Regions from separate parts of the Priestia sp. SRI_019 genome, predicted to be linked through region 1. Evidence: predicted binding sites of a transcription regulator. Region 1 holds the regulator's gene; each other region holds the start of a gene.
What was found. The regulator Rex, encoded in region 1, represses fermentation and respiration genes when NADH is low (regulators of the CRP and FNR family bind a similar motif). The targets are predictions, from matches to a motif close to TTGTGAAATATTTCACAA.
Positions count from the first base shown of each region.

Region 2: a site for Rex is predicted at 6,581-6,598, ahead of AC2YJL_RS22055 (AtpZ/AtpI family protein). Genes of this name have one in related genera too.
Region 3: a site for Rex is predicted at 3,673-3,690, ahead of AC2YJL_RS22510 (anion permease). Genes of this name have one in related genera too.

Region 1 is NZ_JBYCZN010000015.1:9,149-16,910, reverse strand. It holds gene rimI (ribosomal protein S18-alanine N-acetyltransferase) at 1-94, shown strand, start outside; gene tsaD (tRNA (adenosine(37)-N6)-threonylcarbamoyltransferase complex transferase subunit TsaD) at 91-1,107, shown strand; gene AC2YJL_RS27155 (ABC-F family ATP-binding cassette domain-containing protein) at 1,363-3,297, opposite strand; gene AC2YJL_RS27150 (redox-sensing transcriptional repressor Rex) at 3,756-4,394, shown strand; gene tatA (twin-arginine translocase TatA/TatE family subunit) at 4,448-4,633, shown strand; gene tatC (twin-arginine translocase subunit TatC) at 4,649-5,404, shown strand; gene AC2YJL_RS27135 (YdiK family protein) at 5,430-5,657, opposite strand; gene AC2YJL_RS27130 (CPBP family intramembrane glutamic endopeptidase) at 5,654-6,382, opposite strand; gene groES (co-chaperone GroES) at 6,682-6,966, shown strand; gene groL (chaperonin GroEL) at 7,034-7,762, shown strand, end outside.
Region 2 is NZ_JBYCZN010000004.1:219,536-227,297, forward strand. It holds gene atpD (F0F1 ATP synthase subunit beta) at 1-1,049, opposite strand, end outside; gene AC2YJL_RS22020 (F0F1 ATP synthase subunit gamma) at 1,086-1,943, opposite strand; gene atpA (F0F1 ATP synthase subunit alpha) at 2,049-3,557, opposite strand; gene AC2YJL_RS22030 (F0F1 ATP synthase subunit delta) at 3,573-4,118, opposite strand; gene AC2YJL_RS22035 (F0F1 ATP synthase subunit B) at 4,115-4,633, opposite strand; gene atpE (F0F1 ATP synthase subunit C) at 4,736-4,948, opposite strand; gene atpB (F0F1 ATP synthase subunit A) at 5,039-5,749, opposite strand; gene AC2YJL_RS22050 (ATP synthase subunit I) at 5,768-6,139, opposite strand; gene AC2YJL_RS22055 (AtpZ/AtpI family protein) at 6,146-6,367, opposite strand; gene AC2YJL_RS22060 (S8 family serine peptidase) at 6,665-7,762, opposite strand, start outside.
Region 3 is NZ_JBYCZN010000004.1:321,769-329,530, reverse strand. It holds gene AC2YJL_RS22520 (PhoX family protein) at 1-1,825, opposite strand, end outside; gene AC2YJL_RS22515 (class I SAM-dependent rRNA methyltransferase) at 2,338-3,537, shown strand; gene AC2YJL_RS22510 (anion permease) at 3,814-5,247, shown strand; gene AC2YJL_RS22505 (alpha-amylase) at 5,276-6,727, opposite strand; gene AC2YJL_RS22500 (response regulator transcription factor) at 6,978-7,667, shown strand; gene AC2YJL_RS22495 (hypothetical protein) at 7,645-7,762, shown strand, end outside.

The DNA.
Region 1 (7,762 bases):
GTATCAAAAGCTAGGTTTTAAACCTGGAGGTATTCGTAAGAATTATTATTCTGATAACAATGAGGATGCATTAGTTATGTGGGTGAATTTATGAGTGAAAATCAATTAATTTTAGCATTAGAAACAAGCTGTGATGAGACAGCAGCAGCCGTGATTCGAAACGGTCATGAAATTGTAGCCAATGTGGTGGCCTCTCAAATAGAAAGTCATAAACGATTTGGCGGTGTCGTACCGGAGATTGCATCTCGTCATCATGTGGAACAAATTACGGTGGTAGTTGAAGAAACTTTAAATCAAGCGAACTTGACGTTTGCAGATATTGATGCAATAGCTGTAACGGAAGGACCAGGGCTTGTGGGAGCACTTCTTATTGGCGTAAATGCAGCCAAAGCGCTAGCATTTGCACATCAAAAGCCATTAATTGGTGTTCATCATATTGCAGGACATATTTATGCAAACCAGCTAATCAAAAAATTAGAATTCCCGCTTTTATCGTTAGTTGTATCTGGAGGGCATACGGAGCTTGTATACATGGAAAGTCACGGTCAGTTTAAAGTGATTGGTGAAACGAGAGATGATGCAGCAGGAGAAGCCTACGATAAAGTAGCCCGCACGTTAAACCTTTCATATCCAGGGGGACCGCATATTGACCGCCTTGCACATGAAGGAGAGCCATTAATTGATTTGCCGCGTGCTTGGCTAGAAGAAGGATCCTATGATTTTAGTTTCAGTGGGTTAAAATCAGCAGTTATTAACACTGTCCACAACGCGAAGCAAAAAGGTGAAGAAATTCTTCCACAAACGCTTGCTGCTAGCTTTCAAGCGAGTGTTATTGATGTGTTAGTAACTAAAACCGTTAAAGCTGCAAAGGAATATAACGTTAAGCAAGTGTTAGTAGCAGGAGGAGTTGCTGCTAATAAAGGACTTAGAGCAGCGCTAGAAGAGGCATTTGCACCATTATCAAACATCGAACTTATTATCCCGCCGCTCTCTCTCTGCACGGATAATGCTGCAATGATTGGAGCAGCAGCAAGTGTACGATTTGCTCAAGGAAAACGTTCAGATATGTCATTAAACGCAAACCCCGGTTTAGACTTGGAAGAGTAAGAGACGAATGAGATTTAGTTCTCATTCGTCTTTTTTTGTGGATAAAAATAATTTATCAACAATATTCAATAAATTTAGAATTAACTGTGGATAATTATGTGGAAAAGTCCGTGCGCTCAGTACACGGACCTGTTATCAACAAGTTTTAATTATGAAAATCAGACAGATATCCACTGTTTATTCACAGAGTGGATAAAGCTTGTTCTAAAGCGCACGAACAAGTAAATAGGATGAATAAATACGAAAAAATATAGACTATTCTTCTAGAAGAAGCTGTAATTCTTCCCACTCTTCCATTAATGTGGATAACTGTGAAGAAATTTTTTCGTTTTCACCGTTTAATCTTGATACTTCTTCGTGGTTTTGATAAATTTCAGGGTCACAAAGAAGTTCTTCATTCTCTGCTTGTGCGGCTTCTAATTTGTTTACTTCAGTCTCAATTTCTTCAATGCGGCGCGTTCGCTGCCTCATCAATTTTTTTTGTTCTTTATCTTGTTTATAGGACTGTTTATCTACTTTTACCGTGCGTTCTTCGTTTGCTTTTATATTTTCTAATTCTTTGATTTCCTCTATTTCTGCTTTCTTTTCTACATAATAGTCATAATCTCCAAGAAACTCTTCTAACCCTTCAGGAGACAGCTCTGCTATTTTGTTTGCAATACGATTAATAAAATAACGGTCATGTGAAACAAATAACAGAGTTCCTGGGTAATCGATTAACGCATTCTCGAGTACTTGTTTGCTATCTAAATCAAGATGGTTAGTAGGTTCATCTAAAATTAAGAAATTAGCTTTTTGAAGCATAAGCTTCGCAAGAGCCAAGCGTGCTTTTTCACCACCGCTAAGCGTGGAAACGATTTTCAGTACATCATCACCTGAAAACAGAAAATTTCCAAGCGCTGTACGAATTTCTTTTTCAGGTTTGGATGGGTATTCATCCCAAAGCTCATTTAAAACGGTTTTATTAGACGTTAAATTGGCTTGCTCTTGGTCGTAATAACCAACCATTACGTTTGAGCCAAAGGAAATGGTTCCAGTCTTGAAGCTTAGTTTATCCACAATACCTTTTAATAAAGTAGATTTCCCAACTCCATTAGGGCCAACCAACGCAAGGCTTTCACCTTTTTTAATCCGAAGGTTTGCCTGCTGAACGATATATTTGTGTTCATCATATCCGATAGACACGTCTTCAAGATTTAAGACTTCATTTCCGCTTTGACGCTCAATTTCAAACGAAAAACTAGCTGATTTTTCGCCTTCGTTAGGTCGATTTATTAACTCCATTCGATCGAGCTGTTTCCGTCTGCTTTGCGCACGTTTTGTAGTCGATGCGCGGGCGATGTTTCGCTGAATAAAATCATTCAGTTTTGCGACTTCATCTTGCTGCTTTTCATACTGACGCAACTCTTTTTCATATCGCTCTGCTTTTTGTACAAGGTATTTAGAGTAGTTGCCCGTGTACTTGACCGTTGTTTTTTGTGTGACTTCATACACTTGATTTACGACTTTATCAAGGAAGTAACGATCGTGTGAAACAATTAAAATAGCTCCTTCATACCCTTGCAGAAACTGTTCCAGCCATGCTAAAGTTTCAATATCTAAGTGGTTGGTAGGCTCATCGAGAATAAGCAAGTCTGGCTTTGTTAAAAGCAGTTTTGCAAGAGCCAAGCGCGTTTTTTGTCCACCGCTCAAGGAGGAAATAGGGGTGCTATAGTCAAAGTTTGAAAAACGGAAACCGTGAAGAATAGACCGTGTATCCGCTTCATATTGATAGCCGCCTAAATCTTTGAACGTTACTTGAAGCTGGTCGTACTCTTTGGTTAGTTTTTCGTATTGAACTGAATCATTAAAAATGTCTGGATCACCCATCTTCGTTTCAAGCGTACGTAATTCTTTTTCCATTTTCTTTAACGGAGCAAAGACCGTCATCATTTCTTCCCATATGGAGAGTGTTGACTCAAGAACTGTATCTTGTCCCATATAATCAATGGAAACACCTTTAGGTTTAATAATTTCTCCGCTGTCATAAGAAAGCTGCTCAGCAATAATTTTTAATAAAGTTGATTTACCAGCACCGTTTCGTCCCACTAGGGCAATGCGGTCTTTTGATTGTACTTCTAACTTTATATTCGATAAAATGGGTTCTGCCCCATAGTATTTTGTAATACCGTTCAATTGTAGAATAATCATTTTTTCACCTCTAGTAGTATATCCATAGTGTATTTTAACATATTTTCAACTACAAGTTCTTCTTACAAGCGTTTGTAATTTGTAGAGGGACAAGGACAAATGATGAAGCGAATGTTTTGATTCATGAAATAAAATGATTTTACCTGCACATTTTATACAGGATACTATGTTAAAATAAGAGATAAGTGCATCTCTGAACTTATATATGATGGATGTAGAAAACCCGTCATGACTAACAAACGAATCCTTTGAAGGGCACATTGCTTCGTTCTAGCTACCGACTTTAAGTAGTGCTGGATAGACAAAAGCCGTCGGGGTGCGAAGCGGAGTATATATAAAACAAGAGAAAAGAGAGAGAATTGGAAGCGCTACCTCAAAGCGGTTGATGCTTTGTGAAAGGTAATGCAATATGACTTGAAAATGTTAGTAATGACATACATGAACTGAGGGGGTACAACGTGAACACTGAACAATTAAAAATACCACAAGCAACGGCTAAACGATTGCCGCTTTATTATCGTTTTTTAAAAAACTTGCATGCTTCTGGTAAACAGCGTGTTTCGTCAGCGGAGTTAAGTGAGGCAGTGAAAGTTGATTCTGCTACTATTCGCCGGGATTTTTCTTACTTTGGAGCATTAGGGAAAAAGGGATACGGCTACAATGTGAATTATTTGCTTACATTTTTCCGTAAAACGTTAGACCAAGATGAAGTAACGAAAGTAGCACTGATTGGCGTAGGGAATCTCGGAACGGCCTTTTTAAATTATAATTTTATTAAAAATAATAACACTAAAATTGAGTGCGCTTTTGATGTGATAGAAGATAAAGTCGGTACAAAAGTAGGCGACGTGCCGGTTTATCACCTTGACCAATTGGAAGATTATATGAGTGATGACATCTCAGTAGCGATTTTAACCGTTCCAGCCACTGTTGCTCAGCAAATTACCGATCGTTTAGTGAGTTGCGGAATTAAAGGAATTTTAAACTTTACTCCTGCACGCTTAAACGTACCGGATGAGATTCGACTGCATCATATTGATCTTGCTGTAGAATTACAGTCGCTTGTCTACTTTTTGAAAAATTATCCTGTTGAATAAGGCGGACTATGTTACGATTTCCTTAAGTCTAAATTAATAAGGAGAGTGGGAATATGGGGATTGGAGCAGGCAGTTGGATTATTATTGCGATTGTAGCACTGCTTATTTTTGGACCGAAACGGTTACCGGAGCTAGGAAGATCAGTGGGCCAAACGCTTAGAGAGTTTAAGCATGCCGCTAGCGGTGCATCAGAAGATCGTGAAAAAGATAAACAGCGTCAAGTAGATGACAAAGAGTAAAAGGGTGATCATAGTATGACCGAACAAGAAATGTCAATATATGATCATATAGGAGAGCTGCGAAAACGCATTTTAATTGTTTTATTTTTCTTTGTGATTGCCACAATTGGCGGCTTTTTTATAGCGGATAAGGTCATTGTCTATTTACAGCATGCTGATGAGGCAAAAAATTTAACGATGAATGCATTTAGGCTAACAGATCCAGTTAAGATTTATATGCAGTTTGCTGTTATTATCGGCTGTGTACTTGCAGCTCCTGTTGCACTGTATCAACTCTGGGCATTTATTAGTCCTGGTTTATATGAAAAAGAGCGGAAGGTAACGCTAGGATATATTCCTGTTTCCATTTTTCTCTTTATCGGCGGTGTCTCTTTTTCTTATTTTGTGTTGTTTCCATTTGTCGTCGATTTTATGACGCGCGTTTCTGATGAGCTGAATGTAAACCAAGTGATTGGCATTAATGAATACTTTTCTTTTTTAATGCAGCTCACACTGCCTTTTGGCCTGTTGTTTCAGCTTCCTGTCGTCGTGATGTTTTTGACGAGATTAGGAATTATCACGCCTATGTTTTTATCTCAAATTCGAAAATATGCCTATTTCGTACTGCTAGTTATTGCCGCACTTATTACACCACCGGAATTGCTCTCGCACATGATGGTGACAGTGCCGCTCTTAATTTTGTATGAAATCAGCATCATTATTTCCCGCATTTCGTATCGCAAAGTGTTAAAGGCAAGGGCAGAGCAAGAAAGAGAAGATGTTAGTATGTAAAAAAACCACTGAAACAGTGGTTTTTTTATTTAGATGAATCATCTTGATTTTTATATTGCTGCTGCAATTTTTTAATTTTGTAGTGCAAGATAAAGATGCGAACCGCAAACCTGAAATCGAATGCGGCTACGAGTGCAAATAAGATTGTGGGGAAATTCCACACGGTTTCCTGAGCATTTTGAATTGCCAAGTAAGTAAATAAAATCCCCATAATAATATAAATAAACCCTCGTGTTAAAGGGATATTCTTCATAAAAACATGCCTCCAAAAATAAACTGCATTTGTTCTGCTTGTTTTTGCATTTCTATAATTTTATCTGCAAAAATAGTTTGAGATAAAATAACGATTGTATTCATCAAAACATGAGCAATAATAGGTACAACAATTAGTCTTGTTCTTGCATAAAGGAATGCAAATACAAATCCCATGGCTGTATACACAAGTAAATGTTTAAAATCCCAGTGTACCGCAGCGAAAATAAGGGAACTAATAAATGCAGAGATAAAGAAATTGTATCGTTTGTGAAGAGAGCCGAAAATAATCTTTCGGAAAATAATCTCTTCTAGTATTGGTCCAATAACAGACGTAACGACAATAAGGAACGGTGTTGCTTTAACAAGGTTAACAATATTTTGTGTGTTTTCAGATACTTGGGTAATGCCAAGAGCGTGTTCGATCATACCTGCTACAGCTTGACCAGCCATAGCGAGAAACACCCCAAGGACTGACCAGACAACAGCAATCGTTTTTCCAGCATGTTCTATACGCATGGACATGTCACGACGCAGCAGCAGTAAGACAATAAGTAAGCCAAGGATAAAGCTAATGATAGTCCAATAAGTCAAAAGCAGGACATTCGCTGTTCGAACTGGATAGTCATCAAACATTCCTGTTAATTTTAACAGCGGTATACCAACAACTCCTGAAAACTGCATAAGGATGTAGGTGAGGATAACATACCAATAACGTTTTTCCAATCTTCTATACTCCTTTAAAAGGTTTTTATGTATATATGTCGAAGAAGTACTGTAAAGTTAGTAATTTCTTCTTGCTCGTATTGTAACATACATATTATTGAACAGAGAAAAGAATGCTTTATTTCTCAAAATCGTCGAAATCTAAGACTATTATATGTAGTTGTCGTAAATTTTAAATTTTTTTTGTTTAATACTTGCAAAAAAAACCCACTTTGTTTTAATATAATAATTGTGTTAGCACTCGTCGAGGTTGAGTGCTAATAAAAATGCAAACATATTATTTGAGGAGGTTGTTTCACTTGTTAAAGCCATTAGGTGATCGCGTAGTGATTGAACTTGTAAAATCTGAGGAAAAAACAGCAAGCGGTATCGTGTTACCGGACAGTGCAAAAGAAAAACCACAAGAGGGTAAGATTGTTGCTGTTGGTACAGGCCGAGTATTAGAAAGCGGTGAGCGTGTAGCTTTAGAAGTAGCTGCGGGCGATCGTATCATCTTCTCAAAATATGCGGGTACTGAAGTGAAATACGAAGGTACTGAATACTTAATTTTACGCGAAAGCGATATTTTAGCTGTAATCGGCTAATTTTAACCACAAACTTATCATACGTAAAAAATAGATTATTAAGAACATCTTGAGGAGGTCAAAGAACATGGCAAAAGACATTAAATTTAGCGAAGAAGCACGTCGCGCAATGCTACGTGGTGTAGATACATTAGCAAATGCTGTAAAAGTAACGCTTGGACCAAAAGGTCGTAACGTTGTATTAGAAAAGAAATTCGGTTCACCGCTTATTACAAATGACGGTGTAACAATTGCAAAAGAAATCGAATTAGAAGACGCATTTGAAAATATGGGTGCTAAATTAGTAGCGGAAGTCGCTAGCAAAACAAACGACGTTGCTGGTGACGGTACAACTACTGCAACAGTTTTAGCGCAAGCAATGATCAGAGAAGGTCTTAAAAACGTAACGGCTGGTGCTAACCCAATGGGTATCCGTAAAGGGATGGAAAAAGCAGTAGCTGTAGCGGTTGAAGAACTAAAAGCAATCTCTAAACCAATTCAAGGTAAAGATTCAATTGCTCAAGTAGCGGCTATCTCAGCAGCTGACGAAGAAGTAGGTCAATTAATTGCTGAAGCAATGGAGCGCGTTGGTAACGACGGCGTTATCACACTTGAAGAATCAAAAGGTTTCACAACTGAATTAGAAGTGGTAGAAGGTATGCAGTTTGACCGTGGATATGCATCTCCTTATATGGTAACTGATTCAGATAAAATGGAAGCTGTATTAGATGATCCATACATCTTAATCACAGACAAAAAAATCGGTAACATTCAAGAAATCTTACCGGTATTAGAGCAAGTTGTTCAACAAGGCAAG
Region 2 (7,762 bases), on a different contig from region 1:
GTAGATGCTAATGGATCTACCGCAGGGTAAATACCCATCTCTGATAATTTACGCTCTAAGTTTGTTGTTGCATCTAAGTGAGCAAATGTTGTCGCTGGAGCTGGATCCGTATAGTCATCGGCTGGTACGTAAATCGCTTGAATCGATGTTACAGAACCTACGCTTGTTGACGTGATACGCTCTTGAAGCTGACCCATTTCTGTCGCTAATGTTGGCTGATAACCTACTGCTGATGGCATACGGCCAAGTAATGCTGATACTTCTGAACCCGCTTGTGTGAAACGGAAGATATTATCAATAAAGAATAATACGTCTTGACCTTGTTCGTCACGGAAGTATTCTGCCATTGTTAATCCTGTTAATGCAACACGTTGACGTGCACCAGGTGGCTCATTCATTTGTCCAAATACCATAGCCGTCTTCTTAATAACACCAGAATCTGTCATTTCATGGTATAAGTCATTACCTTCACGCGTACGCTCACCTACACCAGCGAATACTGAAATACCGCCGTGCTCTTGAGCAATGTTATTGATTAATTCTTGAATTAATACTGTTTTACCTACACCGGCACCACCGAATAGACCGATTTTTCCACCTTTAATGTAAGGAGCTAATAAGTCTACTACTTTAATACCTGTTTCAAGAATTTCAGCTTGTGTAGATAGATTTTCGAACTTTGGTGCTTGACGGTGGATTGGATCACGACGTGCACCTGCATCGATTGGGGCGTCTAAGTCGATTTTTTCACCTAATACGTTAAATACACGACCTAACGTAACGTCACCAACTGGTACTGAGATTGCTGCACCTGTATCTTCTACTTCTAATCCACGAACTAAGCCGTCAGTGGATGACATTGCTACTGTACGAACTGTGTTATCACCTAAGTGAATCGCAACTTCTAATGTTAATTCGATTGCAACTTCACTTGCACTGCTCGGTTTATGTGAAATTTTAAGGGCGTTATAAATTGCCGGAAGGTGTCCGTTGTCAAACTTTACGTCTACAACCGGACCCATGATTTGAGTAACGCGTCCTTTTGTCATCGTGTTCCCTCCTAACTTGCTTTTCCATTAAACTTTCTATTCTAACGCTGCCGCTCCGCCAACAATTTCCGTAATTTCCTGGGTAATTGCCGCTTGACGTGCACGGTTATATGACAATGTAAGATTGTTGATAAGATCTTTTGCGTTGTCTGTTGCACTTTTCATCGCTGTCATACGAGCAGCATGCTCACTTGCTTTTCCATCAAGCAGGCCGCCGTAAATTAAACTCTCTGCATACTGAGGAAGTAATACTTCTAAAATCTCTTCTTGTGATGGTTCAAATTCATAACCAACAAGTTTACCAGAAGGTTGAAGATCTGTTAGAGGCAATAGCTTCTTCTCCGTCACTTCTTGTGAAATCGTATTGATAAAGTGATTGTAGTATAAGTAAAGTTCATCAAACGTACCGTCCGCAAACATTTGAACTGTTTGTGAAGCGATTCCTTGAATGTCAGCAAAAGCTGGCTGATCTGCTAGGCCTGTGATTTCAAGCAAAACCGGAATACCGCGTTTTACGAAGAAATCTCTCCCTACTCGTCCAATTGCAATCACACCGTATTCATCAGGTGATTGATGGCGTTCTTCAATAGCTTGAGATACTTTTCGCAAAATATTACTGTTATATGCTCCTGCTAGACCGCGATCTGAAGTGATTACGATATAACCAGTCTTCTTCACGCTGCGCGCAGTTAACATTGGATGTGAAGCGCCTCTGCTGCCTAGGGCTACGCTTGAGACTACCTCTTGAATTTTTTCCATGTATGGAACAAACGATTTTGCATTTTGTTCCGCTCTATTCAGCTTTGCAGCTGAAACCATTTCCATTGCTTTCGTAATCTGGCTCGTTTTTTTCGTCGATGTGATTCGAGTTTGTATATCACGTAATGATGCCAAAGGTTTCACCACCTTGTTTTAGAAGATCACGTGGTATGAAAGGTGAACAAATGTTCACCTTCACCTTATTGAAAGATTGTCTTAACATACCATGCTGACAATATATTATTCAGATGCAATAAATGTTTTCTTGAATTCTTCAAGTGCTGATTCGAATACGCCAGCTTCAGGAAGGCCACCAGTTGTACGGATTGATTCAAGTACTTCTTTACGGTTTGATTCTAACCATGTTAAGTACTCGTCTTCAAAGCGTGTAATATCTGATACTGGAACATCATCTAAGAAACCTTTTGTTAATGCGTAAAGCACAGCTACTTGCTTTTCTACGCGAAGCGGTTTGTGTAAACCTTGTTTTAAGATTTCAACTGTACGCGCTCCTCGATTTAATTTTGCTTGAGTTGCTTGGTCAAGATCAGAACCGAACTGAGCAAACGATTCAAGCTCACGATAAGATGCAAGGTCTAGACGCAGTGTACCTGCTACCTTTTTCATCGCTTTAATTTGTGCAGATCCCCCTACACGTGATACAGAAAGACCAGCATTAATCGCAGGACGTACGCCTGAGAAGAATAGATCTGACTGTAAGAAAATTTGTCCGTCTGTAATCGAAATTACGTTCGTTGGGATATAAGCAGATACGTCTCCTGCTTGCGTTTCAATAAATGGAAGAGCTGTTAATGAACCTCCACCTTTTGCGTCCGATAACTTTGCCGCACGCTCTAATAAACGAGAGTGCAGGTAGAATACATCCCCTGGATACGCTTCACGACCTGGAGGACGGCGTAATAGTAATGAAAGTTCACGATAAGCTGATGCTTGTTTTGTTAAGTCATCGTAAATAACAAGTACGTGCTTACCGTTATACATAAACTCTTCACCCATTGTTACCCCAGCGTATGGCGCTAAGAATAATAGTGGAGCTGGTTGTGAAGCTGATGCTGTTACAACGATTGTGTAATCTAGAGCACCGTGTTTACGTAATGTCTCTACTACGTTACGAACTGTTGATTCTTTTTGGCCAATCGCTACATAGATACATACCATATCTTGATCTTTTTGGTTTAAGATTGTATCGATTGCTACCGATGTTTTACCCGTTTGACGGTCACCGATAATTAACTCACGCTGTCCACGACCGATCGGCACAAGTGCGTCAATCGCCTTGATACCTGTTTGAAGCGGCTCATGTACTGATTTACGATCCATAACGCCAGGTGCAGCACCTTCAATTGGACGTGTTTTTGTTGTTTCTACTGGGCCTAATCCGTCTACTGGCTGACCTAATGAGTTAACAACACGACCGATTAACTGCTCCCCTACTGGAACTTCCATGATGCGTCCTGTACGGCGAACTTCGTCACCTTCACGAATTTCCGTATATGGTCCTAAAATAATGATACCTACATTGTTTTCTTCTAAGTTTTGTGCCATTCCCATGACACCATTTGAAAATTCAACCAGTTCTCCAGCCATGACATTGTCGAGGCCATGAGCACGTGCGATACCGTCCCCAACTTGGATAACAGTACCTACATCACTCACTTTAATCTCAGACTGATAGTTTTCAATTTGCTGCTTGATCAGCGCACTAATTTCTTCAGCTTTGATGCTCATGAATTTCACCCCTATCTACGATCTGTGTGCAAGAAGTCCTCGTTGGATCGTTTCTAATTTGCTGCTAATGCTGCCATCATAGATACGATTACCAATGCGAAGCTTCACGCCGCCGATTAGGCTTTTATCTACTATATTTGAAATATTTAACGTATGTTTTCCAACTTTAGAAGCAAATGATTGCGAGATTGCTCTTTTCTCATCTGCACTTAAAGGTTTGACAGAATAAACAGTTGCATCTGCCACGCCACGTACTTCGTTCGCTAGGAAACGATACTCTTGTACCATTTCGCTAACAATTTGAATGCGGTGACGCTCTAATAATAGAAGAACCGTATGTTGAACAGTTGATGAAAGTTCAGCAAATGCCTCACTTACAAACTGTTTTTTTCGCTCAATTGTAATTTTTGGATGAGTTAATACATCCATTAATTCAGGTGTTTTAGCAAACACCTCTTCAACGATTTGTAGCTGGTCTTGCATTTCATCGATCATCTGTTTTTCTGTTGCTAATTGAAAAAGAGCTAGTGCATAGCGCTTGGCTACAGCTGGTTGACTCATCGTACATCCCCTACTTCTTGGATATATTCATGAATTAACTTCTCTTGATCTTGTTCAGAAAGTTCTTTTTCAATAACTTTCGACGCAATTAAAACAGATAATGAAGCAACTTGCTCACGTAACGCAGCAACTGCTTGATCTTTTTGCTGTTCGATTTCTTGTTTTGCTGCAGCTTTTAGACGCTCAGACTCTTCGCGTGCTGCCGCAATGATTTCTTCTTTTTTATCTTCTGCAGACTTTCTAGCGTTTTCCATCATTACTTGCACTTCTTGACGAGATTGCTTTAAGATTTCACGCTGCTCTTCAACAAGCTTCTTCGCTTCCTCATTTTGCTTTTCTGCTTCATCAATCTCACCGGCAATATGCTCTTCACGTTTTTTCATGATTCCCATTACAGGACCAAACGCGAATTTTTGAAGTAACGCAAGTAGGATAAGGAACATCACTAATTGGAAAAGAATATCTCCACCATTAATGCCTGCTGCTCCTAACACAAACATGTTCGACACGGCCATGTTCACTCCCTTCAGAGACTCCACATATATAATTTACTTATTAAAGACATAAAGTAATGGCGAAGGTTCTTTTGAATGATCTTCGCCACATGTAACACATTATTATTTACCTTGTACCATGAATGCAATAACTACGGCGATAATTGGAAGCGCCTCAACTAAGGCAACCCCAACGAACATCATTGAAGTTAATGTACCACGTGCTTCTGGTTGGCGAGCTGTGCCTTCAATCGTCTTAGAAACGATAAGACCGTTACCAATACCAGCACCTAGTGCCGCTAAACCAATCGCAATTGCAGATGCTATTAAACCCATTTTATAAAGTCCTCCCTTAATATATATGATTTTGTTTAACTAAGTTTTGTTTTGTCCAAATTGGGTATTACTTGAACAAAGCTTTATAAATTAATGGTCGCTACTCACTTTGTGAGATAAATAAACCATCGTTAACATTGTGAAAATGAAGGCCTGAATTGCGCCTACAAAAATACTAAATCCTTGCCATAAAAGCATTGGAATAGCAGCTCCAATTGTACCTAAGAAGCCTGTTGTTGCTAAACCAGCTAGCAAGCTTAACAAAATTTCCCCAGCATAAATATTACCGTAAAGACGAAGGCCAAGCGTTAACGTATTGGCAAACTCCTCGATAATCTTAAGCGGGAATAAAAATGCCATTGGCTTGAAGTAATCTTTCGTGTATGCAGAGAAACCTCGCATTTTAATACCATAATAATGTGATAGTACAACTACCATAACGGCTAACGTCAGCGTAATTGCTGGATCAGCGGTTGGCGATTTCCACCATAAGTTATGGTCAATCACGATGGCAAATGGAAGACCCAACATATTTGACACAAAAATGTACATAAGTAAAGTTACACCTAGCGTCAAAAAGCGGCCACCTGTTTTCCAATCCATATTGCTATTAACGAGTCCTTTAACAAAATCTAAGACCCATTCAATAAAGTTTTGTGCACCGCTTGGCTTCATAGCAAGAGTACGAGTACATAAAACTGCAATTAAGAATACAATAACAGAAGCTACGGTAACCATAAGCAAGTTACTTTGACTAAAAGTAAGGCCTAGAAACTCTATAGTTGGTGATTCATGACCCAACTGTGTTCACCTCTCTTTCTATCTTCTACGCATATTTTGAACAACTAAATCTATGATAATGACAACATAATACGTCATTAATCCCACAACTACACTAATAATATGAAAGGTTTTTGGATAAGAGATGGTAATCACAACTGCGAGAGCAGCTGTTGCAAATCTTACAACAGTCCCAATTGAACGGGGCTTTTTCCCCTCATCCAACGCCTGTCCAAACTGCTCAAACTTTCTTACCAAGTTCCACAAATTATACAAACTCAGGGCGGTTCCTAAAATTAAACCTGCAAAAACAGCCTTATAACTTGTAAATCCCCAGCCGAGAACGTATAATGCTAACAAATACAATATGTATGAACGAAGTCTTGGAAAAACGTGCTGCAAATCCTGCATGAATTATTAATCTCCTGAAAAAAAATGGTGGACTGTCCGCAGCATCATAAAAACACCTGCTGCTAGCCCTGAAAGAAGGCCTAAAATCAAAAATAGTGGTTCGGTATCAAGCCATTGATCAGCCCATCTCCCAGAGAATAAGCCAATTAAGACTGAACCTGCTAACTGTGATAGAATGATTGACACTAATGCCATCGCTTGCAAAGGATGACGGTTGCGATCTTTCATAAGCTCATACCCCTTTTGCAAAATTTTCTTTTTTCCGAATTCTCTATCGTTGTTATAGCTCAATATATGATAGAAAGGCAAAAAAAATTGCTAAAAAAGGTAAAAACAGCTAATAAAATACGCAGAAATATCAACGGTTTTCACAGGTTGAAAACCTTATCATTTATATTCCCTGTAAGCATACAATAGCGTATATTTAATGTCAATGTGTTTAAGCTAAAAACTTCACAATCTCTTCTTATTGTTCACATTTCTGCCACACATAAAACCTCTTCAAATGAAAACATTTAAAGAGGTTCATTCAATCGTTATTGTACTGTGTACAACCTGCTCTTGTCTATGCTTTTTCACAAATGCAAATATTTGGTACGCCCCCGGTACAAGCGATTCATCAATCGTTATTTCTCGTTTTCTCATGCCTCTTTCTACATCAACGTCAACATCTAAATACGATATAAACTGTAAAGACTGCTTATCAAAAAGAGCAACGCCTAACTCATCTGCTCCTTCAGGCAAAAACAGTTCATAGCTATACGTATTTTTCTCTTTTTCCGCTGCTACTTGCAATCCCATGACACGAGGATAATCTGGAATGCTAACCATGTACATATAAGGAAGCGAAAATGTTTCACGTGAATCATTTATTTCCAAATATCCGTCATATATACCTTTATTTTTAAAACGGGGCTGCACCGATAAAGTGACAGCTATTTCTTTTGTCTGATGGGGCTGCACCGTGACGGGTAATGGAATATCCCAGTTCACTCCTTCATCCCTTTTCGGAACGTTTAAGCGATACGTTTTTGCTTTATCAGACTGGTTATCAATTTTAAATGATAAGACTTTTTTTGATGGGCGCGTAAAAATACCGAAAGATAAAGAAGATGGATAAAATAAAGAGTCTGCTGTGACAGCTTTTGCTAGTTGAATTCTCCCGGCTCCTTGTTCATATACGCGATACGTTTGACCGTTTAGCTGGTGCATTACTTTACTTGTGTTCATCAATGAAGCTTTGACTTGTTCAGGAGACCAGTTCGGGTGAGCTTGTAAAATAAGAGCGCACGCTCCAGCTACATGGGGCGCAGCCATACTTGTGCCATGCATGCGTTCATATCCGCCGGGAACTGTACTATTAATGAAGTAACCAGGTGCGACGACGTCCGGCTTGATTCCCCAAGTAGTCGTTACAGGCCCTCTTGAACTGAAAGATGTAAGCAAGTCTTGCACCACTTGCTTGCCAGTGCGTAAATATGGTTGTTGAGACTGAATGTGTTGATTAATGGTATCACCGCTTTTTTTACTTACCCATATCACTGGAATATTTACTGACTCTTTTAGTTTACCGATTATGCTTTTTTCAGTCGGACTATATAAAATAACGGCTTTTGCGCCTGC
Region 3 (7,762 bases), on a different contig from region 1:
TGCCAATGCTTTCTTTCAGTGCATTAGCTAGCTCTTCTTTATCAACAGCGGTAATATTTTTGTCGCTGATGTCCTCGCCCGGGTGCTGATAGTTGCTTAATACGTAGCGAGAGTTTTTAATGTTTTCTACTGCACGAAGTCCTGTTGCTTCTGCTCCCACTGGAACTGAAAGGATGCGTGATAATTTTTTAGTTTTTACATGATAAGCCCATACGAAGTTGTTTGTATGCAGTGAGCTGTCTTCTCCGATAAACAGTGTATTTAAGTCATTTGAATACGTAAGGTTATCAGGGTTGGCAATTTTATTTGGGTCGGCTGTATTACCGTATGCATCTGCTTTTTCTAGGTCTTGTCCAATCAGTAGCCCTTCCATGCTTGCAGGAACGTAGCGGCTGTTAATCTTGCCGTTTGCTTGGTCTTTTTGATGCGATCCTAAGTTCAGCTGGTAGGTCACACCAGACTCTAATTTTGGAAGCTGGATATCATCTTGTACAGCGCCAGATTCTTTTAGCATGGCACTATTTTGGTAAGAAATAGCCATATACGCTTTTTTGTCTTTTTTGTTAACCGTTAGTCCTTCCATCTTGTTGAATTCAGATGTTGCACCTAAAATTGCACCGTATCGGCGTGATTCTAAAAAGGCAGCTGCTTTTTCCATGCCAGGCTTTACTCTTAGGTATTCAACTTTGTTACTTGCAGCGGTTTTCACAGCTGTAAATCCTTTTGTAGGCTGGTCAGCTGTTTCAAAAATATCACTAAATTTTGTGCCTTTGTCGATTATTGTTTTCACTTCATTGTCTGTTGCATGACCAAGCTTAATCCACTGAAGGTCGCCTTTACCTCCATTTTCTGTGCTCGTTTGTTTAAACTTTGCCGCATAAAGAGTTCCTGCTGAGAAGTCTTTCTCCTTATCGGCTACATACATAAACATCATGGTATTAGACCCATCGTCTCCAAAAAGAGCGGTTTTGTTATCTGGAAGTACCTGCATCATTTCGTGTGAAAAACGGCCTGTGCTGTAATGTTTTACGACGGATGCATGGCCGCTTTCATCCACTGAAATTTCTGGAATCCAGCCGTAGTAGTAAGGATTTGCTTTTGACGTGTCGCCGAAATAAAGCTTAGCGAAGTTCGTGACGTCTTTATAAGAGCTGGATGAAGGATCTTCAAAAGCACGTGCATCAGGCTCGTATTCTTCTGACCCAAGGTGAGTACCCCAATCCGTTGTAGAGCCATTACACGGCGTCCACAAACCATTTACATTAGAAAAATCAATTTTTTTAGCATGGTTGACGGTTAGTTTTCCTGTTTTATCATCTCGGTCAACTTGTGTAAGCGTCATTGAAGCAGGAAGACCGGAAATCTCTTTTCCAGCATTATTAACAGATTCATATTCATAATGTGAAATAATATAAGACTTACCGTTGATGGTGATAAAGCTGTTTGAATCCGGTGCATCTGATACGTAAGGTGATGGCTTATCAGGAACGCTTCGGTCAATAATCGGATCCCCGTTTGCATCGATCGGTGTACCTGCGGCGATTAATTCCCCTTTATTATCGACAATTTTATCTTTTGAAAGAAAGAGCTGGTTATAGTTAAGCGGCGTTTTTTCAACGCTTCCATCTTTATACGTTACTTTTACAGATGCCTCTGTATACGTTTTAATCATATTTTCAATCGTAGTAGGTGCTTTCATTGGCTGAAACTCGACGCTTTTGATTTGTTTTGGATGTTGAATTGGATGATGCTCTGCTGCAAAAGCAGAAGCGGCGCTAGAAGCTAAGAGGGTGAGAGATAGTCCAAAAGATACTCGTTTTTTCATGGTTGATAACCTCCGAATCGTATTCATACACTTATTAAATCATTTGGTTGTTGAGGAAATATAAAGAGAAGAGCTGGATTTGTTGAGCTGTTGTTAAGAACGTTGAACATTTATATGACAAGTTTAACTAGAAGTTATTCAGCTATCTTTTAGAATTTGTTCAGATAGTATTCAGCTGGGCTTCACAGTGAATTCATGTTCCGCTCTTACAATAAACACATAGCTAAAGGCGACAAAAAGCACTTTGGCTCGTACAGCAAAAGTGAAAGGTATTTTAGCAGAAAAAAATGTCACTCAGTTCAATGCTTATACGGGATAAGAGTGCTCATAATTTTTTATCTTAATACATTTCATTTTTCATTCATATCAAGCAGAGGGTGCTTCAAGGCATCTTCTGCTTTTCTATTTATAACTAGAAACGGAGCTGTTTATCTATGTTAAGATAAATGTAGATTATTGTTGTAAAATGGATAGAACTAGAATGAAATAAATTAAATAGATAGGGTGTACACATGAGAAAAGAAGTACAAGTTATAGCCAAAGAAGCTTTTATTAAAAAAGTGAACAAGGGTTATCCACTCATTGAAAAAGATGCGCTTGTTGATGGTCATAAACTGCAAGAAGAAGGCGTTATTATTAACTTATTCACTCCGAAGAATCAATTTTTAGCCAAAGGCTATTATGGAAAGCAAAATAAAGGCTATGGATGGATTCTTTCGAAAAAGAAAAATGAGCAAATTGACGCGGCGTTTTTTGCCAGAAAAATTCAGCAAGCTATTTCATCACGTCATGATTTTTATGCGTCTGAAGACACAACTGCTTTTCGCGTATTTAATAGTGAAGGTGACGGAATCGGCGGCTTAATTATTGATTATTATGACGGATATTACGTCATGAGTTGGTATAGTGAAGGAATTTATCGATTTAAAGAATACGTCATTGAAGCCTTAAAGTCTGCGCCTAATTTTAAAGGGCTGTACCAGAAAAAACGTTTTAACGTAAAAGGGCAATATATTGAAGAAGATGATTTTGTAGCAGGGGATAAAGGTGAGTTCCCTCTTATTGTAAAAGAAAATGGTATTCGTTTTGCCGTTTACTTAAATGACGGAGCGATGGTGGGAGTCTTTTTAGATCAGCGAGACGTCCGTAAAACGATTCGAGATAAATATGCAAAAGGAAAGACCGTGCTAAATATGTTTTCGTATACAGGTGCATTTTCAGTGGCGGCCGCTCTTGGAGGAGCTGCGAAAACAACAAGTGTCGATTTAGCCAATCGCAGCTTGGCAAAAACAATTGAGCAATTTAGTGTAAATGGAATTGATCACGAAGCACAGGACATTATCGTAGAAGATGTTTTCAAGTATTTTAAATATGCGGTCAAAAAGAACATGACCTTCGATCTTGTGGTGCTAGATCCGCCGAGCTTTGCCAAGTCGAAAAAGCATACGTTCAGCGCGGCAAAAGACTACAAAGATTTATTAAAAGAAGCTATTGCTCTTACAAAGCCAAACGGTGTCATTGTGGCATCTACGAATGCAAGCAATTTTGATATGAAAAAATTCCATTCGTTTATTGAAAAAGCTTTTAATGAAAAAGGTGAACGTTACAAAATGATGGAGCAGTTCGCTCTTCCAGCTGATTTTAAAACAATAAAAGAATTTAAGTCAGGTAATTATTTAAAAGTGGTGTTTATTCAAAAAGTAAATCACTAAATGCAAGGCTGCATGATGAACTCATGCAGTTTATTTATTTTTGATAAAATAACGCTTACAAGCTATTTTGAAGGGAATAAAATGAAGGTAAGAGATAAATATTGTCAATATATATGATAAAATAATAAAGGAATTATGCTCAACACTTCACAATTTTACAATATCATCCTTACGAAACGTATTTTTACAATTATTTTATTTTAAATGGGATAAGTATTGGGTGTGAAGTAGAAAGAGCATACTACTATTATTAAAAAACATGAAAGGAGAAAGATTATGGCTGAAACAACAAAAAAGCCTGCCGGCGAAGTGAAATTTATTCCTTTATTAATTTGTCTGGCAATCGGACTTGTTTTATGGTTTATTACACCTCCGCCCGGACTTGATTTGAAGGCTTGGCACTTATTCGCTATTTTTGTGGCTACTATCGTAGGGCTTATCATTAAACCATTGCCATTAGGCAGTGTAGCTATTTTATCTTTAACCATTATTGTATTAACTAATACATTAACACTTGAACAATCGCTCAGCGGTTTTCAAAATACGACGATTTGGTTAATCGTTATTGCATTCTTTATTTCTAGAGGTTTTATTAAGACTGGTCTAGGAACAAGGGTTGCCTATATCTTCGTTCGTTTGTTCGGTAAAAAGACGTTGGGACTATCGTATTCTCTTATCGTAAGTGACTTGCTTTTATCACCTGCAATGCCGTCTAATACAGCACGAGCTGGAGGAATTATTCTTCCCATCATTCGTTCTTTATCCGAAACATACGGATCGAGAACTGGAGACGGTACGGAGCGCAGAGTCGGCGCTTTCTTAACAAAAGTATCGTTTCAAGGAGATATGATCACATCCGCTATGTTCGTAACAGCAATGGCGGCCAATCCTCTTGCTGTTAAAATGACGGAACAAATTACAGGCAAGACTATTTCATGGGTTGGCTGGGCAGCGGCTGCAATCGTACCTGGAATTATTAGTTTAATTGTTATTCCACTCGTTATTTATAAGCTGTATCCGCCAGAATTAAAAGAAACGCCGGAAGCATCTGAAATTGCAGCAAAAAAACTAAATGAAATGGGTCCGCTAAAGAAAGAAGAATGGTACATGATTGGCGTATTTTTACTTCTTCTTGTGCTGTGGATTTTTGGCGCTAATTTAAATATTAATGCAACAACAACTGCTTTTATTGGTCTATGTGCGCTTCTTTTAACGCAAGTGTTAAGCTGGTCGGACATCAAAAAAGAACAGGGAGCATGGGATACATTAGTCTGGTTTGCTGTTTTGGTTATGATGGCAACTTTCTTAAATGATCTAGGCATGATTCCTTGGTTCAGTGATCTGATGAAAGGCACTGTTAGCCATATGTCTTGGATGACGGCGTTGATTGTACTAGCTATTGCGTATTTTTATTCTCACTACTTTTTTGCAAGTAACACGGCTCACGTCAGCGCTATGTACGCAGCATTTTTATCTGTCATCGTGGCCGCTGGTGCGCCTCCGTTACTGTCAGCATTAATTTTAGCGTTCTTTAGCAATTTATTTGGCTGTTTAACTCACTACGGAAGTGGACCGGCACCGGTGTTCTTCGGTAGTGGATATGTAACGCAGCAAAAATGGTGGTCGCTCGGCTTTTTAATTTCAATTATTCATATTATCATTTGGATTGGAATTGGCGGCTTGTGGTGGAAACTGCTAGGTCTATGGTAAAAAAACAGTGGCGCAGGCCACTGTTTTTTTATGCTTCAGCCCAAACGGATACAGAGCCGCCATTTACAGGGAACTGTCCGTAGCCATCTTCTTCAATCACGATTTGGTCCTCTCGGTTGTTTGTGAAGTCAATCCACGTTTGTCCACTTCGGTGTTCGCCGACGAACATTCTCTTTTCGCCATCTTCGCCGTTTGACATCACCACAGCGCATCCAGACTTCTCAAATTCCTCTACACCATGCCTTACCCATCCAATGGTATTCGGGTGATCGAAATAATCGTCTTGCTGGCCGTATGCTTTGTCATAGCGTACATGCAAGAGAGCGGAAATATCTTTTTCTTTTCCCTCAATTGGGTGCTCTCCGCCTATTCCAAAATAGTCTCCGTAAAACACACAAGGATAGCCGTCTTCACGAAGTAAAATTAGAGCGTAAGCACTTTGTTTGAACCAATCTTCTACCCAAGATTCTAAAGATTCATTTGGCTGAGAGTCATGGTTATCTACAAATGTGACAACATTCAACGGGTGAGTCTTGACTAATGTATCATCAAAAATCGTGGTTAAATCAAAATCTCTTCCTTGCTGAGAGGCTTCATGCAGTTTATAGTGCAGCGATACGTCAAACAAATCGATTTGATAATCAATCACGTCTAGGAATTCCTGACAGGCTGTTAACTCTGGATTCCAAAACTCTCCCACAAAATAAAAGGGCTTTTCTTGAGAAGAGGACAATTCGTGGGCAAATTCTTTAATAAAATCGTGGTTAATATGTTTAATGGCGTCTAATCGATAACCGTCGCACTGCAGGGTGTCTGCTAACCATTTTCCCCATTTGATCATTTCTTCTCGAACTTCAGGATGATCGTAATCAATATTCGCAAACATTAAATAATCGTAGTTGCCAAACTCTTGATCCACATTTTCGTTCCAGCTTTTGTTCTCCCCGGCAATACGAAAAACGCCTTCTTTTCCATTTTTATCATCGTAATCAGTGCCGTTAAAATGATTAAAGTTCCATTTGAAAGAAGAATATTGATCGCCGCGCCCTTCAAATGTAAACTTTGTCCACCCTTCAATTTCAAAAGGTTCAGAAATTTCTTCTGTTCGGTTCATGGGGTCCACTTCAATGACGTGGAACGTTTCTTTTTCATCTGCTGCAGCTTTATGGTTCATTACAATATCCACATAGACATTAATTCCATGATTATGACAGGCATCAATCGCTTCATGCAGCTCTTGCTTGGTTCCATACTTTGTACGAACGGTTCCTTTTTGATCAAATTCGCCAAGATCATATAAGTCGTAAACGCCGTAGCCGTTATCCTCTGATGAAACACCTTTTGTAACCGGGGGAATCCACACGGAATCAATTCCTTGTTCTTTTAGTTGAGGAGCGAGCTCTTTAAGGCGTTGCCAATGCTCGCCATCAGCCGGCACATGCCATTCGAAAAATTGCATAATTGTATGATTCCGTTCCAAGTTAAATCATCCTCCTTTTAAATAAAAAGATATAATCGCTCACGGATAGTTCTTTAGAATCAAATGAGGAATTGATTATATTTTTTCTTTTAACGTTCCTGTTATCCCTATTCTTTAAACCTTTTTCAACATATGAAGCTTAAGAAAATCTTAAGATTTCCCCTTCCTTTTTCTTAAGAAATGCAGTTTACAATAAAATCCATAGACGAAATGACCCATGATATACTTTTGAAAGGAGTGTGAGAAATTAATGAACGAATATGTGGTTTTAGTCGTAGACGATGAGCAAGAAATCCGTAAGGGCATTGCTATTTATTTGAAAAATGAAGGCATTAAAGTCTTTACGGCCAAAGATGGAATCGAAGCCATAGAGATACTAAATAAAGAAAAAGTTCACTTAATTATTCTTGATATTATGATGCCAAGGCAAGACGGCATTTCAACGACGTTTAAAATCCGAGAACAGAAAAATATCCCGATTATTATGCTGAGCGCTAAAAGCGAAGATGCAGATAAAGTACTCGGTCTGCAGGTAGGAGCAGATGATTATGTGACAAAGCCTTTTAATCCATTAGAACTGATAGCGAGAGTTAAATCACAGTTAAGAAGATATGTGACATTAGGTACATATGAGGAAACAAAGACGATTGATATCCGAGGTCTCGTACTTGATATTGAGGCTAAGTCCGTCACTCTTGACGGGGTATTCATTAAGCTGACTCCCATTGAGTATAAAATTGTAGAGTTATTAATGAAAAATGCAGGGAGAGTTTTTTCCATACATGATATTTATGAACGCGTATGGAATGAACCAGGCTACAACGCAGAAAATACAGTAGCGGTACACATTAGAAAAATAAGAGAAAAAATTGAGATTGAACCAAAAAATCCGAGATATGTAAAGGTTGTGTGGGGACTTGGATACAAAATGGAAAAGTAGCGTCATTTCAGCTATAGGGATTATCTTGTTTTTATTTGGTTTAGGAGCAACTATTTCTTCAATTAGTAACGTGCATAATCTATTAAAAACAAACT